DNA from 4 places in the Erwinia sp. GW821-FHT03D09 genome. Region 1 is predicted to be linked to each of the others. Evidence: predicted binding sites of a transcription regulator. Region 1 holds the regulator's gene; each other region holds the start of a gene.
The links. The regulator LexA, encoded in region 1, represses DNA repair genes until DNA is damaged. The targets are predictions, from matches to a motif close to TNCTGTATGTACATACAGNA.
Positions count from the first base shown of each region.

Region 2: sulA (SOS-induced cell division inhibitor SulA) is a predicted target of LexA. The motif match lies at 1,911-1,930, and genes of this name have one in related genera.
Region 3: dinG (ATP-dependent DNA helicase DinG) is a predicted target of LexA. The motif match lies at 2,277-2,296, and genes of this name have one in related genera.
Region 4: uvrB (excinuclease ABC subunit UvrB) is a predicted target of LexA. The motif match lies at 1,105-1,124, and genes of this name have one in related genera.

Region 1 is NZ_JBWKUK010000007.1:46,027-49,177, reverse strand. It holds gene dinF (MATE family efflux transporter DinF) at 1-540, opposite strand, end outside; gene lexA (transcriptional repressor LexA) at 621-1,229, opposite strand; gene AC07U6_RS08345 (diacylglycerol kinase) at 1,337-1,705, opposite strand; gene plsB (glycerol-3-phosphate 1-O-acyltransferase PlsB) at 1,834-3,151, shown strand, end outside.
Region 2 is NZ_JBWKUK010000010.1:178,445-181,595, forward strand. It holds gene ompA (porin OmpA) at 1-1,034, opposite strand, end outside; gene sulA (SOS-induced cell division inhibitor SulA) at 1,384-1,890, opposite strand; gene AC07U6_RS12220 (TfoX/Sxy family DNA transformation protein) at 2,105-2,713, shown strand; gene yccS (YccS family putative transporter) at 2,719-3,151, opposite strand, start outside.
Region 3 is NZ_JBWKUK010000010.1:19,745-22,895, reverse strand. It holds gene ybiB (DNA-binding protein YbiB) at 1-69, opposite strand, end outside; gene dinG (ATP-dependent DNA helicase DinG) at 91-2,253, opposite strand; gene AC07U6_RS11525 (GNAT family N-acetyltransferase) at 2,383-2,901, opposite strand; gene AC07U6_RS11520 (helix-turn-helix domain-containing protein) at 2,898-3,151, opposite strand, start outside.
Region 4 is NZ_JBWKUK010000026.1:26,357-29,507, reverse strand. It holds gene uvrB (excinuclease ABC subunit UvrB) at 1-1,027, opposite strand, end outside; gene AC07U6_RS20790 (ABC transporter ATP-binding protein) at 1,866-2,582, shown strand; gene bioD (dethiobiotin synthase) at 2,644-3,151, opposite strand, start outside.

The DNA.
Region 1 (3,151 bases):
AACAAACCACAGATCCAGCAGGATATTCACCAGGTTGCCCACCACCAGCAGGATCACCGGCGCACGGGCATACTGCACGCCAAGCAGCCAGCCGAGCAGAACCAGGTTCGCCAGCGTGGCGGGCGCGCTGAGCCAGCGGATCTGCATAAACAGATCGGCCTGATGCAGCACGTCTTTACTGCCGCCGGTCAGCCCCAGCGCCAGATGAGTCAACGGCGCTTTCAGCAGAATAAAGGTGAAACCTGCCAGCAGCGCCAGCAGCAGCGGCTGCATTAATGCTCGCGCCAGTGCGGGCTTGTCGTTCGCACCGAAAGCCTGTGCGGTCAGCCCGGTGGTGCTCATGCGCAAAAACAGCAGCAGCATGAACAGGAAGCTGGTAATGGTGGTGCCAATCGCCACGCCGCCGAGGTAGGTCGGGCTATCGAGATGGCCAATAACGGCGGTATCCACCAGCCCGAGCAGTGGCACGGTAATATTGGAGAGGATCATCGGCAGCGCCAGCCGCCAGAGATTTTTATCGGCAACCGTCAGCAGTCGCATTATTTTCCAACCGGAAGCAGGGAGAGACGAAGGATCGCAAAACGCGCCGCAGAGGGCAACGCGTCAGGTTTACCAGGGAATTACAGCCAGTTGCCGTTGCGGATAACACCGACGGCCAGACCTTCAATAGTCAGCGTCTGCTGGCGCAGATCGACAACGATCGGCTGAAACTCGCTGTTTTCCGGCAGCAGGTGAACGATGTTACCCTGTTTTTTCAGGCGCTTAACGGTAACTTCGTCATCAATACGCGCCACAACAACCTGGCCATTACGCACGTCTTCCGTTTTGTGCACCGCCAGCAGATCGCCGTCCATGATGCCGATATCTTTCATCGACATGCCGCTAACGCGCAGCAGGAAGTCCGCATTGGGTTTGAACAGTTCCGGGTCCACCGAGTAGTGACCTTCGATATGCTGCTCGGCCAGCAGCGGCTCACCGGCGGCAACGCGGCCAATCAGCGGCAGCCCCTCTGCTTCTTCCATCATCAGACGAATGCCGCGTGATGCACCGGAAACGATCTCAATCACGCCTTTCCTGGCCAGCGCTTTCAGGTGTTCTTCAGCAGCATTGGGGGAACGGAAGCCAAGCTGCGAGGCAATTTCTGCCCGCGTCGGCGGCATGCCGGTCTGGTTAATGTGGTCGCGAATCAGGTCGTAAACCTGCTGCTGCCGTGCCGTTAGTGCTTTCATCCCGCCCCCTGGTTGTTTATACAGTCAACTGTCAGTATATACAGGTATTTGCGCGTTGAAAACCCAAAGCTGGCTAAAAAACAGCAGTTTGTTGAATTTCGGAAAACCTATCGCAAATGTGCGATCAAGAGCATTGCCCACACAAAAACTGCCAATATTATACTTAATAATACGGCGGCGGAGCCCATATCTTTGGCACGCCCGGCCAGCGGATGAATTTCACTGCCGATACGGTCTACTACCGCCTCAATGGCGCTGTTAAGGATTTCGACGATAATCACCATCACCACAGAGCCGATCAGCAGCACGCGGGTGACGGCGTCAACATCCAGCCAGCAGGCGATCAGGATGGCGATAATGGCGGCGATGGCTTCCTGGCGGAATGCCGCTTCATGTTGCCAGGCAGCACGTATACCTTTCCAGGAATAGCCCGCTGCTTTTACAATTCGAGTCAATCCGGTGGCGTTATTTGCCATAATCAGGGAACCCTTTGGGAAGTTTAACGTCAATGAGAGGGTGTAGCACATTTTGCAATACCACAGATTCTGTTAGCGCTTTCTGGTATGCTTGCGGCGCTTTGCTAACAAGAGGCTTCATGTTGTCTATGTCAGGTTGGCGTAATTTATATTACAAACTGTTGAATCTGCCAGTGAAATTCCTGGTAAAAAGTAAGGCAATCCCGGCCGAACCGGTTGCCGAGCTTGGGCTTGATACTTCTCGCCCTATTATGTATGTGCTGCCTTATGATTCAAAGGCCGATCTCCTTGCCCTGCGCGAACAATGCCGCAAACAGGATCTCCCCGATCCGTTGCATCCGCTGGAGATCGACGGCACCATGCTGCCCCGCTATGTGTTTATCCATGACGGTCCGCGCGTGTTCCCCTATTTCGTACCAAACCTTGAGTCGGTTAAGCTGTTCCATGACTATCTGGACCTGCACCGTAATCATCCCGATCTGGATGTACAGATGGTGCCGGTATCGGTGATGTTTGGCCGTGCGCCTGGGCGCGAAGTACAGGGTGTCGAGCAGCCGCATCTGCGGGTGCTGAACGGCATTCAGAAGTTCTTTGCGGTGATCTGGCTGGGTCGCGACAGCTTTGTGCGTTTCTCGCCTATCGTTTCTCTGCGCCGCATGGCGACCGAGCACGGTACCGATAAAACCATCGCGCAGAAGCTGGCGCGCGTGGCGCGTATGCACTTCGCCCGTCAGCGGCTGGCCGCCGTCGGCCCGCGTCTGCCGGTGCGTCAGGATCTGTTCAATAAGCTCCTGCAGTCCAAAGCCATCGCCAAAGCGGTGGAAGATGAAGCGCGCAGCAAGAAAATTTCCCACGAAAAGGCTCAGCAAAACGCCGTTGAGCTGATGGAAGAGATTGCGGCGAACTTCTCCTATGAGGCTATTCGCCTGACCGATCGCGTGATGGGTTGGACCTGGAGCAAGCTGTATCAGGGCCTGAACGTTAGCGGCGGCGAGCGCGTGCGCCAGCTGGCGCAGGATGGTCACGAGATTGTCTATGTGCCCTGCCACCGCAGCCATATGGACTACCTGCTGCTCTCCTACGTGCTTTACCACCAGGGGCTGGTGCCGCCGCATATTGCTGCCGGGATCAATCTGAACTTCTGGCCTGCCGGCCCGATTTTCCGCCGCCTGGGTGCCTTCTTTATCCGTCGTACCTTTAAGGGTAACAAGCTCTACTCCACGGTGTTCCGTGAGTACCTGGGTGAACTGTTTACCCGCGGCTATTCGGTTGAGTACTTTGTGGAAGGTGGCCGTTCGCGCACCGGACGCCTGCTCGATCCGAAAACCGGCACATTGTCGATGACCATTCAGGCGATGCTGCGCGGCGGTAATCGCCCGATCACGCTGGTGCCGATCTACATCGGCTATGAACACGTGATGGAAGTGGGGACCTACGCGAAAGAGC
Region 2 (3,151 bases), on a different contig from region 1:
CCTTTAACTTCGATTTCTACGCGACGGTCTGGCGCCAGGCAGTCGATCAGAGCCTGACGGCCTTTCACGCTGTCACAGGTGTTGCCGGTAACAGGGTTAGATTTACCCTGGCCACGTGCAGAGATCTTGTTAGCTGGGATACCTTTAGATACCAGGTAATCCACTACTGACTGAGCACGTTTCTCAGACAGTTTCTGGTTGTATTCTTCAGAACCAATGCGGTCTGTGAAGCCCAGAACGACAACAGAACCATCTTTAGGGTCCAGATTGCTCAGCTGGGTGTACAGCTGATCCAGAGCCTGCTGACCTTCTGGTTTCAGAGTGGCTTTGTTGAAGTTGAACAGCACGTCAGACTTCAGGGTGAAACGCTTGGTTTCAACAACTGGAGCCGGAGCGGGTGCTGGAGCCGGTGCCGGAGCAGCTTCTTCCTGACCGAAACGGTAAGAAACACCTACGCTGAGCATAGAGTTATCAGGACGCGCACCAACGGTACCTGCGTCACCGATGTTGTTCACCCACTGATAGTCCAGACGAGTTGCCCAGTTTGGAGTCAGAGCATATTCAATACCCACTGCTGCCAGTGGAGAAACGCCGGTATCGTGGTCGCTGATGCGAGCGCCGCCAACTTCCTGCTGAGTGGAGTTAGCACGCCATACCATACCACCCAGACGGGTGTACAGGTCCAGGTTGTCCAGAACCGGGTAGCTCAACTTAGCTGCCAGCTGAACGCCCTGCGCTTTGAATGCGCCGTTAACCCGGTCGCCTTTGTAAGGCATACGGCCAAGCCAATCATAACCCAGTTCGAAGCCCAGGTATGGATTCGCCTGATAACCAACGAATGCACCAGCACCAAGCTGGTTTTCATGAGTTGGGCCGTCGTTGTTTTGGTAACCGTTACCGTAGTAACCTTTGTCGTGGTACTGAGACCAGCCCAGTTTAGCACCGGTATACCAAGTGTCATCTTTAGGAGCGGCCTGCGCTACGGTAGCGAAGCCAGCCAGTGCCACTGCAATTGCGATAGCTGTCTTTTTCATTTTTGCGCCTCGTTATCATCCAAATAGGCAATGAGCTTAAATTAAGCTCTTTGGTTAAATCCTTTGCCGGGTTGTAATGCTCGTTTATGACTCTTCCAAAAAAAGGAGGTTATTGAGCACCCTGGCGAGATAAAGTCTACAACGTACTAGCAAACTTACAAGTGTGATATGACGCTGGCCGCTAAAAAAATGGGGAATCTTACATATTTTTTAACATTCCGAAGGGAATTATGTGTATAAGAAATGGTCAGAGACGCAGCTAAGCTATTGTACAGCCGCGCCATAACATTATCTGGGGCTGGAGGCGTGTACCACGAGAAAAAATCCTTAAGAATTATCTCGTTTTTACTTAATGATACAAACTTGAATGAATTTTTAACCCGCTAAGCGGTCTGCCTGACTGAGAATTTGCACGATCGGGGCGCATGATTAAGCCCAGAGCCTGACCAGAGTTTGCTGCTGCCAGCAGTCGTGCACGATCGCTCTCCGAAACATCCTCTTCGAACCACCCCAAAACAACACTGTAATTCCCTGTTTGCAGTGCCTTAATCATTGCCTCAACGGTAGTGATTGGTCCTGAATGTGTCGCCTGCATAACGCGATCTAAAGGAAGCCCGGAACGTTGCAACCAGTCGCGGCTCAACTTTTGGTGAGGAGTGAGCCACAGCTGCCAGCGGGACTGCTTGCCTAACTGCTGTAAAAGAGGCAGCAATAACAGCTGCGTCATGCCGGGTTGGTTCTCGCTGTAAATTAATTCGCTAATCAGGCCAGCGGCATTAGCTGGAGCAGATGTCACGCGTGATGAAACGTGGAATGCACTATTAACTGATTGAGATTTCGGGAAATAGGTATGCATGATGTCTTCGCTCGCAATGTCACTGTATAGATATACAGTATATATGTAATGAGTAAAGATCAACCTTATTTTTTTGATTACGCCTCGCAAAATCGCAAGATAACTTGAAACATTCTCATTTATTCATTGAACCTGTAATACGGATTGCCTATGTTTCAATATGTTGATTTTTCGGGATTTATGCGAATCTTCTTAAGCTAAGCAGGGAGTTGCTATGAGTAGTTCAAAACAGAGAATTGAGCAGACGAAACAGCGTTTGGCGGCATTGGGGCCAGTGGAATCTCGCACACAGTTTGGTGGCTATAGCCTGTCTGTAGCGAAGACCGTATTTGCAGTTGTTGCCGATGGAGAACTGTATCTTCGTGCCTGCGAACAGGCCCAGCCCTATATAAGTGAAAGGAAAATGCAGCCTCTGCATTTTGTAAAGCGAGGTCTGCCGGTTGCCCTTAATTACTACCGTGTTGATGGTGTGCTGTGGTCCGATGCCGACCAGTTAGTGGCTATTTCCTCACTGTGTCTGAATGGTGCACGGCAGGAATTAAAAGACAGGCTAAGAAATCGGCGGATTAAAGATCTACCCAATATGGGGATTCGGATGGAAGCATTGCTGCGAGAAGTCGGTATTTGTTCCATTGAAATGCTCATGGAGCAGGGGGCAAAACGAAGCTGGCTTAAACTGCGGACTATCAATAAACATCTTGGCCTTTCGGTGCTATTTGCTCTTGAAGGGGCTATAGTTGGCAGCCACTATGAGGCGTTGCCTACCGCAGTCAAAGAGGAATTGCGCGCCTGGTTTAAAAGCAACGCGCAACGAAAAGGGTGATTTTTTCAGCAAGCCTGGTTGCCGGCACGTTGAACAATCTGCTGTTTAAGCCTGGCAATTTCAGGTAACAATGCCACCAGCAGGCCGACCTGCTGTAAGACCAGCGGTTCTTTGGTGGCATTATCAGCCTCAGTTTGCTGAATCCTCTGTGCAAGGTTTGACATCATGCGTTGTGCTTTAGCTTCATTCACCACATCGATATGCAGGATATCGTCAGCATAGCAGACTGCATCGTCCATTAGCTGAAGCAAGTTGATATTTTCGAGCTTCTCACGGTGAGCCCCCAGCGCTGAAATGTAGCTCAGGAACGAGTGGTTCAGGCACAGTAGGCGGAAAGCTGCTTCACGAAGTCCGCTATCCGCTTTACTTTCAACCGAGATATTCGATACCACAGCAGCCAGTTCTGCATCACCGTTGTGGGCATCGCGCCGCGCGATG
Region 3 (3,151 bases), on a different contig from region 1:
GTCGATATCAATATCCCGGGCATGATTTTTACCGCGCCCGATCTCTTTTATAATCTTGTTTAGTTCCATGCGTTTGCTCACTGAATAGGGTTAACGCCTGCGGCGCGGCGGCACTCTTTTTTTCGTCGTCGGGCTGACTGCTTTTGGCAGCTCGCCTTCCGGCATCGGTAGCTGTTCGATAGGAAACACCGGCAGTGCCCCCAGTAAACGTGCGCCGTAGCTTTTGCTCAACAGCCGCCGGTCGTAAATCACAATCTCACCGAAGCAGTCGTGGCTGCGGATCAGTCGCCCCACCTGCTGGATAAGATTAAACGAGGCGCTGGGCAGACTTTGCACCTCAAAAGGATAACGCTTCATGCTTTTCAGCCACTCGCCCTCGGTCAAAATAACCGGACTGTCCACCGGGGGGAAAGCGATTTTATGAATATGGACCTGAGAAAGTAGCTCCCCTTTCAGATCCAGCCCCTCCGCAAAGGACTGCAAACCAACCAGTACGCTGGTTTCCCCACGCTCCACGCGCTGGCGATGCAGCGCCACCAGCGCCGGGCGCGGTTTGTCGCCCTGCACCAGCATCATTAAACGCAGCTCGGGCAGGCAGGCAATAAACTGCTGCATAGCCCGGTTGCTGGCGAACAGCACCAGCAGCCCTTTATGTTTAGCCTGCTTTATCTGGTGACGGAAAAAGTGGGCCATTTCGGCCAGATGCGCCACCTCATTCGCCAGCAGCGGCTCGTGCTGCATCTGCGGGATAATCAGTTTGCCCTGCTGCACATGATTAAACGGCGAGTCCAGCGCGACAAAACGATCGTCGGCTTTTTCACTCAGCCCGGACATCTCCTGCAGCCGCTGGAAGCTGTTCAGCGAGCGCAGTGTCGCAGATGTCAGCACCACATGGGGAATTTTACGCCACAACAGCTTTTCCAGCTGATCGCTGACGCGTATCCCGGCACAGTGCAGCATCAGATGCACGCTGCCGTCGCGCAGCTCGCGGGTCACCCACTTCGACACCGGCGCGCCGGACGTCTGCTCCAGCGCCGCCAGCCGCCACAGCTTGCTGCTGGCTTCAAACCAGCCCAGCGCGCGGTTCATTTGCAGCAGCACACGGTGCAGGCGCACCACGTCATACTGGCCGCTTTTTTCACTGAGATCGTTAACCAGCCCTTCCGCCATCCCGCGCAGCGCGTCGCTGAGTTTGAACAGCCTGCCGCAGATCGTCATGATCTCCTCCGGCAGCAGTCCCATCTCAAAGCGGTACTCCCCCTCCTGCCCGTCCGGCGGCAGATACAGACCGAGAATGTGCGACAGCATTTGCAGCTGCTCGCGCACTTCTTCACAGTGCTCTTTAAGGCGATCCGGGTTGGCCAGCGGCGGTGGCCGCCTGGGCCTGAACTGCGCCATGCACTGCTCAACGAGGCGGGCAAACAAATCGAACTGTAGAGTAGTCCAGCCGGGGGTGATTTCGCCGCTCATTTCCAGCGCGTCGCGCGCCACGTCCGGCAGATGGTGCCCTTCATCCAGCACCAGCAGCAGGTGCTTCGGCGGCGGCAGTACCGATTCGGTTTCCAGCGCCGCCATCACCAGCGCATGGTTCGCCACCACCACATCGGCGTTTTCGATCTCACGCCGCGCCACGTAGAACGGGCACTCGCGGAACCAGTGGCAGTTGCTGCCGAGGCAGTTGGCCTTATCGGTGCTGATACGCTGCCACAGCGAGTCTTCGATGTTGTCCTTGCAGTGATCGCGCAGTCCGTCCCATTCGTAGCGGTTCAGTGCTTTTTCCAGCTCGTAGCAGACCGCCCGCTCCGCCTTGCTGGCGGTCATCTCATCATCAAGGAACAGCAGCAGATCGCCCTGCTTCTCTTCGTCGGTCGCCAGCGCCGACAGATTGCGTGGGCAGACATAGCGCCCGCGGCCAAAGGCAGCGGTAAAGGTCAGTTCGGGAATGATTTTCTTCAGCAGCGGCAGATCTTTACTGTAAATCTGATCCTGCAGCGCCACGTTGGCGGTGCTGACCACCAGCGGCTTTTCCTCGGCGCGGCTGACGGCAATACCGGGGAGCAGGTAGGAGAGGGTTTTCCCCACGCCGGTCGGTGCTTCAATCGCCAGATGGCGCCCTTCTTCACCCGACAGCGTTTTCGCCACCTCAGCAATCATCTGCCGCTGCGGAGCGCGCGGAATAAAATCGGGGACTTGCTGTTGCAGGGCTTTATACCACCCGGCAATTTGCGCTTTTAACGCCGCAGTTAACGCCATGACAACCCTTTGCAAAAAATCAGGGCTGTATTTTTACACAGTATCGCGCTGGCGTCAGCCTGCGGATGCGGATCGCCCATGAAAAGTCGAACCGCTCCGCAATTCTCCGGCAACACGATGCTTTGTGTATCAGAGCATTTTATACATCAGCGTAGTGGCATCCATCGCCCCCTGAGTGGATCGCGCATAAGATGGAATTTCCCCCGCCACCAGCCAGCCCAGCGCGCGATAAAGCGGCTCCGCCACATCGCCACTACGGGTATCCAGCACCAGCAGCGAACGGCCCGCCTGCTTAGCACGCACCTCCGCCCTTATCATCAACTCGCGCGCGATTCCCCGCCGACGCGCATCGGGATGAACCAGCAGCTTGATTACCTCGGCGCGGTGCGCACCGTTCGGCGGCATAGCCAGCACCACCATCACCGTTGCTACAATGCGATCGGCCAGCCTCGCCACCAGTAGCGTTTTATCGCCGCAGGCCAGGCTGAACACCACATCCTGCCAGAAACGACTGAAAGTCTGCGGATCGCAGTTAACAAAGCCGACGCTGGCCCCCTGCGCCACACAGCCTTCCAGTACCCGGCACAGTGCCGGAAGCTCATCACGCGCCTGCTGCGCGTCCAGCCACTCATATTCAATCTGATTCATGGGCGTGCCACCACCAGCGCATAGCGAGCGCCTCCGGCTTCCGGCGCGCTGAACGACGTGCGGCCAAACAGATGAAAGCGCAGGCAGTCACCCTTTTCCAGCCGCCACTGCTGGTCATTCATGCGGAAAATCAGCACACCGTCCAGCATCCAGATATGCTGCTCCAGCCCGGCCAGCGGCGGCAGGTCATACTCAATCAGCGCACCCTGCTCCAGCTGCGCCTCCACCAACTCGGCGTGAAAAGCCTGTG
Region 4 (3,151 bases), on a different contig from region 1:
TGACGTGCGATTCATCAATCACCAGCAGGCCATCAGGAGGCAGATAGTCAAACAGCGTTGGCGGCGCTTCACCCGGACCGCGCCCGGAAAGATAGCGCGAGTAGTTTTCAATGCCTGAACAGTAGCCCAACTCGTTCATCATTTCGAGGTCAAACTGAGTGCGCTGACTGATGCGCTGTTCTTCCAGCAGTTTATTGTTGGCCAGCAGCACCTGACGGCGATCGGCCAGCTCCACTTTGATCTCTTCCATCGCCTGCAGAATACGCTCGCGCGGCGTCACATAGTGGGTTTTCGGATAGATGGTATAGCGCGGGATCACCGAGGTGATTTGCCCGGTCAGCGGGTCGAAAATCGACAGCCGTTCCACCTCTTCGTCAAACAGTTCAACCCGCAGCGCGTAGTCGTCGGACTCCGCCGGGAAAATATCGATGACCTCACCGCGCACGCGGAACGTACCGCGCTGGAAGGCCTGATCGTTACGGGTGTACTGTAGCTCTGCCAGACGCCGCAGGATCGCGCGCTGGTCAATCACCATGCCGCGCGTCAGGTGCAGCATCATCTTCAGATAGAGGTCGGGGTCGCCCAGGCCGTAAATCGCTGAGACCGACGCCACCACGATCACATCACGACGCTCCAGCAGCGCTTTCGTCGCCGACAGGCGCATCTGTTCAATATGCTCATTAACCGACGCATCCTTCTCGATAAAGGTGTCCGAGCTGGGGACGTAGGCTTCAGGCTGGTAATAATCGTAATAGGAGACAAAGTATTCCACCGCATTATCGGGGAAAAACTCCTTCATCTCGCCGTACAGCTGCGCCGCCAGGGTCTTATTGGGTGCCAGCACCATGGTTGGCCGGTTGAGATCGGCAATCACGTTGGCGACAGTAAACGTTTTTCCTGAACCCGTTACCCCAAGCAGCGTCTGGTGAGCCAGCCCGTCTTCCAGACCCTCTTCCAGACGACGGATCGCCTCAGGCTGATCGCCAGAGGGTTTAAAATCGGAGTTGAGTTTAAAGACTTTGCTCATTAGCAGGCTACCTGATGGAAATATGCACGAACCGGGTTCTAATTCTACTCCGCCATCGCTAATTTGCCAGTTAAAAATACTGGATAAATTAACAGTTAATTTGCATAATGCGAATCCGGAGGGCAAAGCCGCACTTTTGTGCGACAGTACGCAAACGACTGCGCACAAACTGTTACCGGGTTATCCCCATAACTTTTGTCATATTAACATTTGTCAAGCTCCGGCAGTTAAAAGCATGGCCGACTTTGACTCAAGAATTTCCGGCGCTTGATTTTAGTTAAATTGCTGATTTTAATAAAATTCAATAACAAGCCGAGTTTCGCGCCAATCAGAGCCAAAGCCGCGCCCGCTCTCGCTTTACGCAAGTTTTCACAATCTAATACACAAGGTTATCCACAGTAACAGTGGATAACTGATTACAGCGCTTGTAACGTCTGATGTGTATAAATCGTCCCCATCGCTCATAACCGCGGCTAAATATTTTTTTTTGTTTTTTTTTTCACACTTCAACGTTCTTTTTTGGATATGAAAACGTGGAATTCTGCATAGACAGCAGGAATTTTAAGCATCCCCGTCGTTCAGCTTTTAGCTCCCTCCTGCCATTTCACGCAGCAGCTGCACCACGCTTGATTAGCGGAGAGCACTACCGGGGTGCAGCATGCTGATTACCCGTGGAAATTGTTTAACGTTTCTGACAAATACAGCAGCAGAACTGAGGGTTCATTGAGTTTTTCATCGTTCTGAAGAGATGGCCCGTTAATTGCTTGTTAAACAGTTCGCCAGCTAAATCGCCCTGTAACACGGGTGCAATCGGATACTGTCTGGAGGAGAGTGCAAGATGCTGAGTTTACGTTCAATTAATCAATTTTATGGGCAAAACCATATTCTGTGGGATGTGGACCTCGATCTTCCCCCCGGCACCTGTACAGGAATCATTGGCCGCCCCGGAATGGGGAAGACCACGCTGGTTAACTGCATCATGGGACACCTGCCGATCAACAGCGGTTCGATGATTTGGCAGGAAGGCGATCTGCCACCGCAGGACCTGCTGCTACAGCCGGTGGAGCGGCGGGCTGCTCTCGGCATTGGCTATGTTCCACAGGGCAGGCAGATTTTTTCTCAGCTTAGCGTGGAAGAAAACCTGCAAATTGCGCTGCTGGCCGGGGCCGAACAGGAGCGCTACCGGGCTATTCCAAAGATGGTTTATGGCCTTTTTCCGGCACTCTATTCGCTACGCCAGCAGCGCAGTGGCGAACTGCCCCTCGACCAACAGCAGCATCTGGCGCTGGCCCGTGCGCTGGTACTGGAACCCAAGCTGCTGATTCTGGACGATCCCACTGAAGGGATGTCGCCGTGGCTGGAAGAGGAAATGGGCAATTTGATCTATCGGCTGAATCATGATTTCGGCATGACCATTTTGCTGCTGGAACAGCGCCTGTCGTTTATCCGTCGGGTGGCCGATTACTTCCTGCTGCTGCACCGCGGGCGAAACGTCGCCCACGGTAAAATGGCGCTGCTGGATGAAGGCGTGGTGAATACCTGGCTGACGGCCTGAGCTGCCAGGGGTGGCATCCCGGCGTTATTCCCGCGTATTCGCATCGGGGCGTCTGCCGCTATTATGGCAGCGATAGATACTGCGCCATCTGCGCCCTCTGCGCTTCATCGGGCAGATAAGGGATCTCCCCCAGCAGCGGCGAGGGCAGAAGCCGTCGTAGCGTCGCCGTATATTCAGCGTGGCGCTTGCCGACGGGCTGTACGCAGTTGGCAATCCAGCCCACCAGCGTCAATCCACTCGCCTTAATTGCCTGCGTGGTCAGCAGCGCATGATTGATGCAGCCCAGCTTAACCCCCACCACCAGGATCACCGGCAGCTGCTCCTGCTCCACCCAGTCGGCAAAGGTTTGATCTGCTGACAGCGGGGTAAACCAGCCTCCGGCACCCTCAGTCAATACCCAGTCAGCGTGCTGCGCTATCGACGACAGCCCGGCGGATAGCTGGCTGAAGGCGATAGGACGTTGCTCTTCCGCACTGACGATATGCGGTGAGGTGGGTTCGAGAAACGCCAGCGGATTGACCATCTCGTAGGGTAAATCCACGCTGGAAAACCGCTGCAGCAGCAGCGCA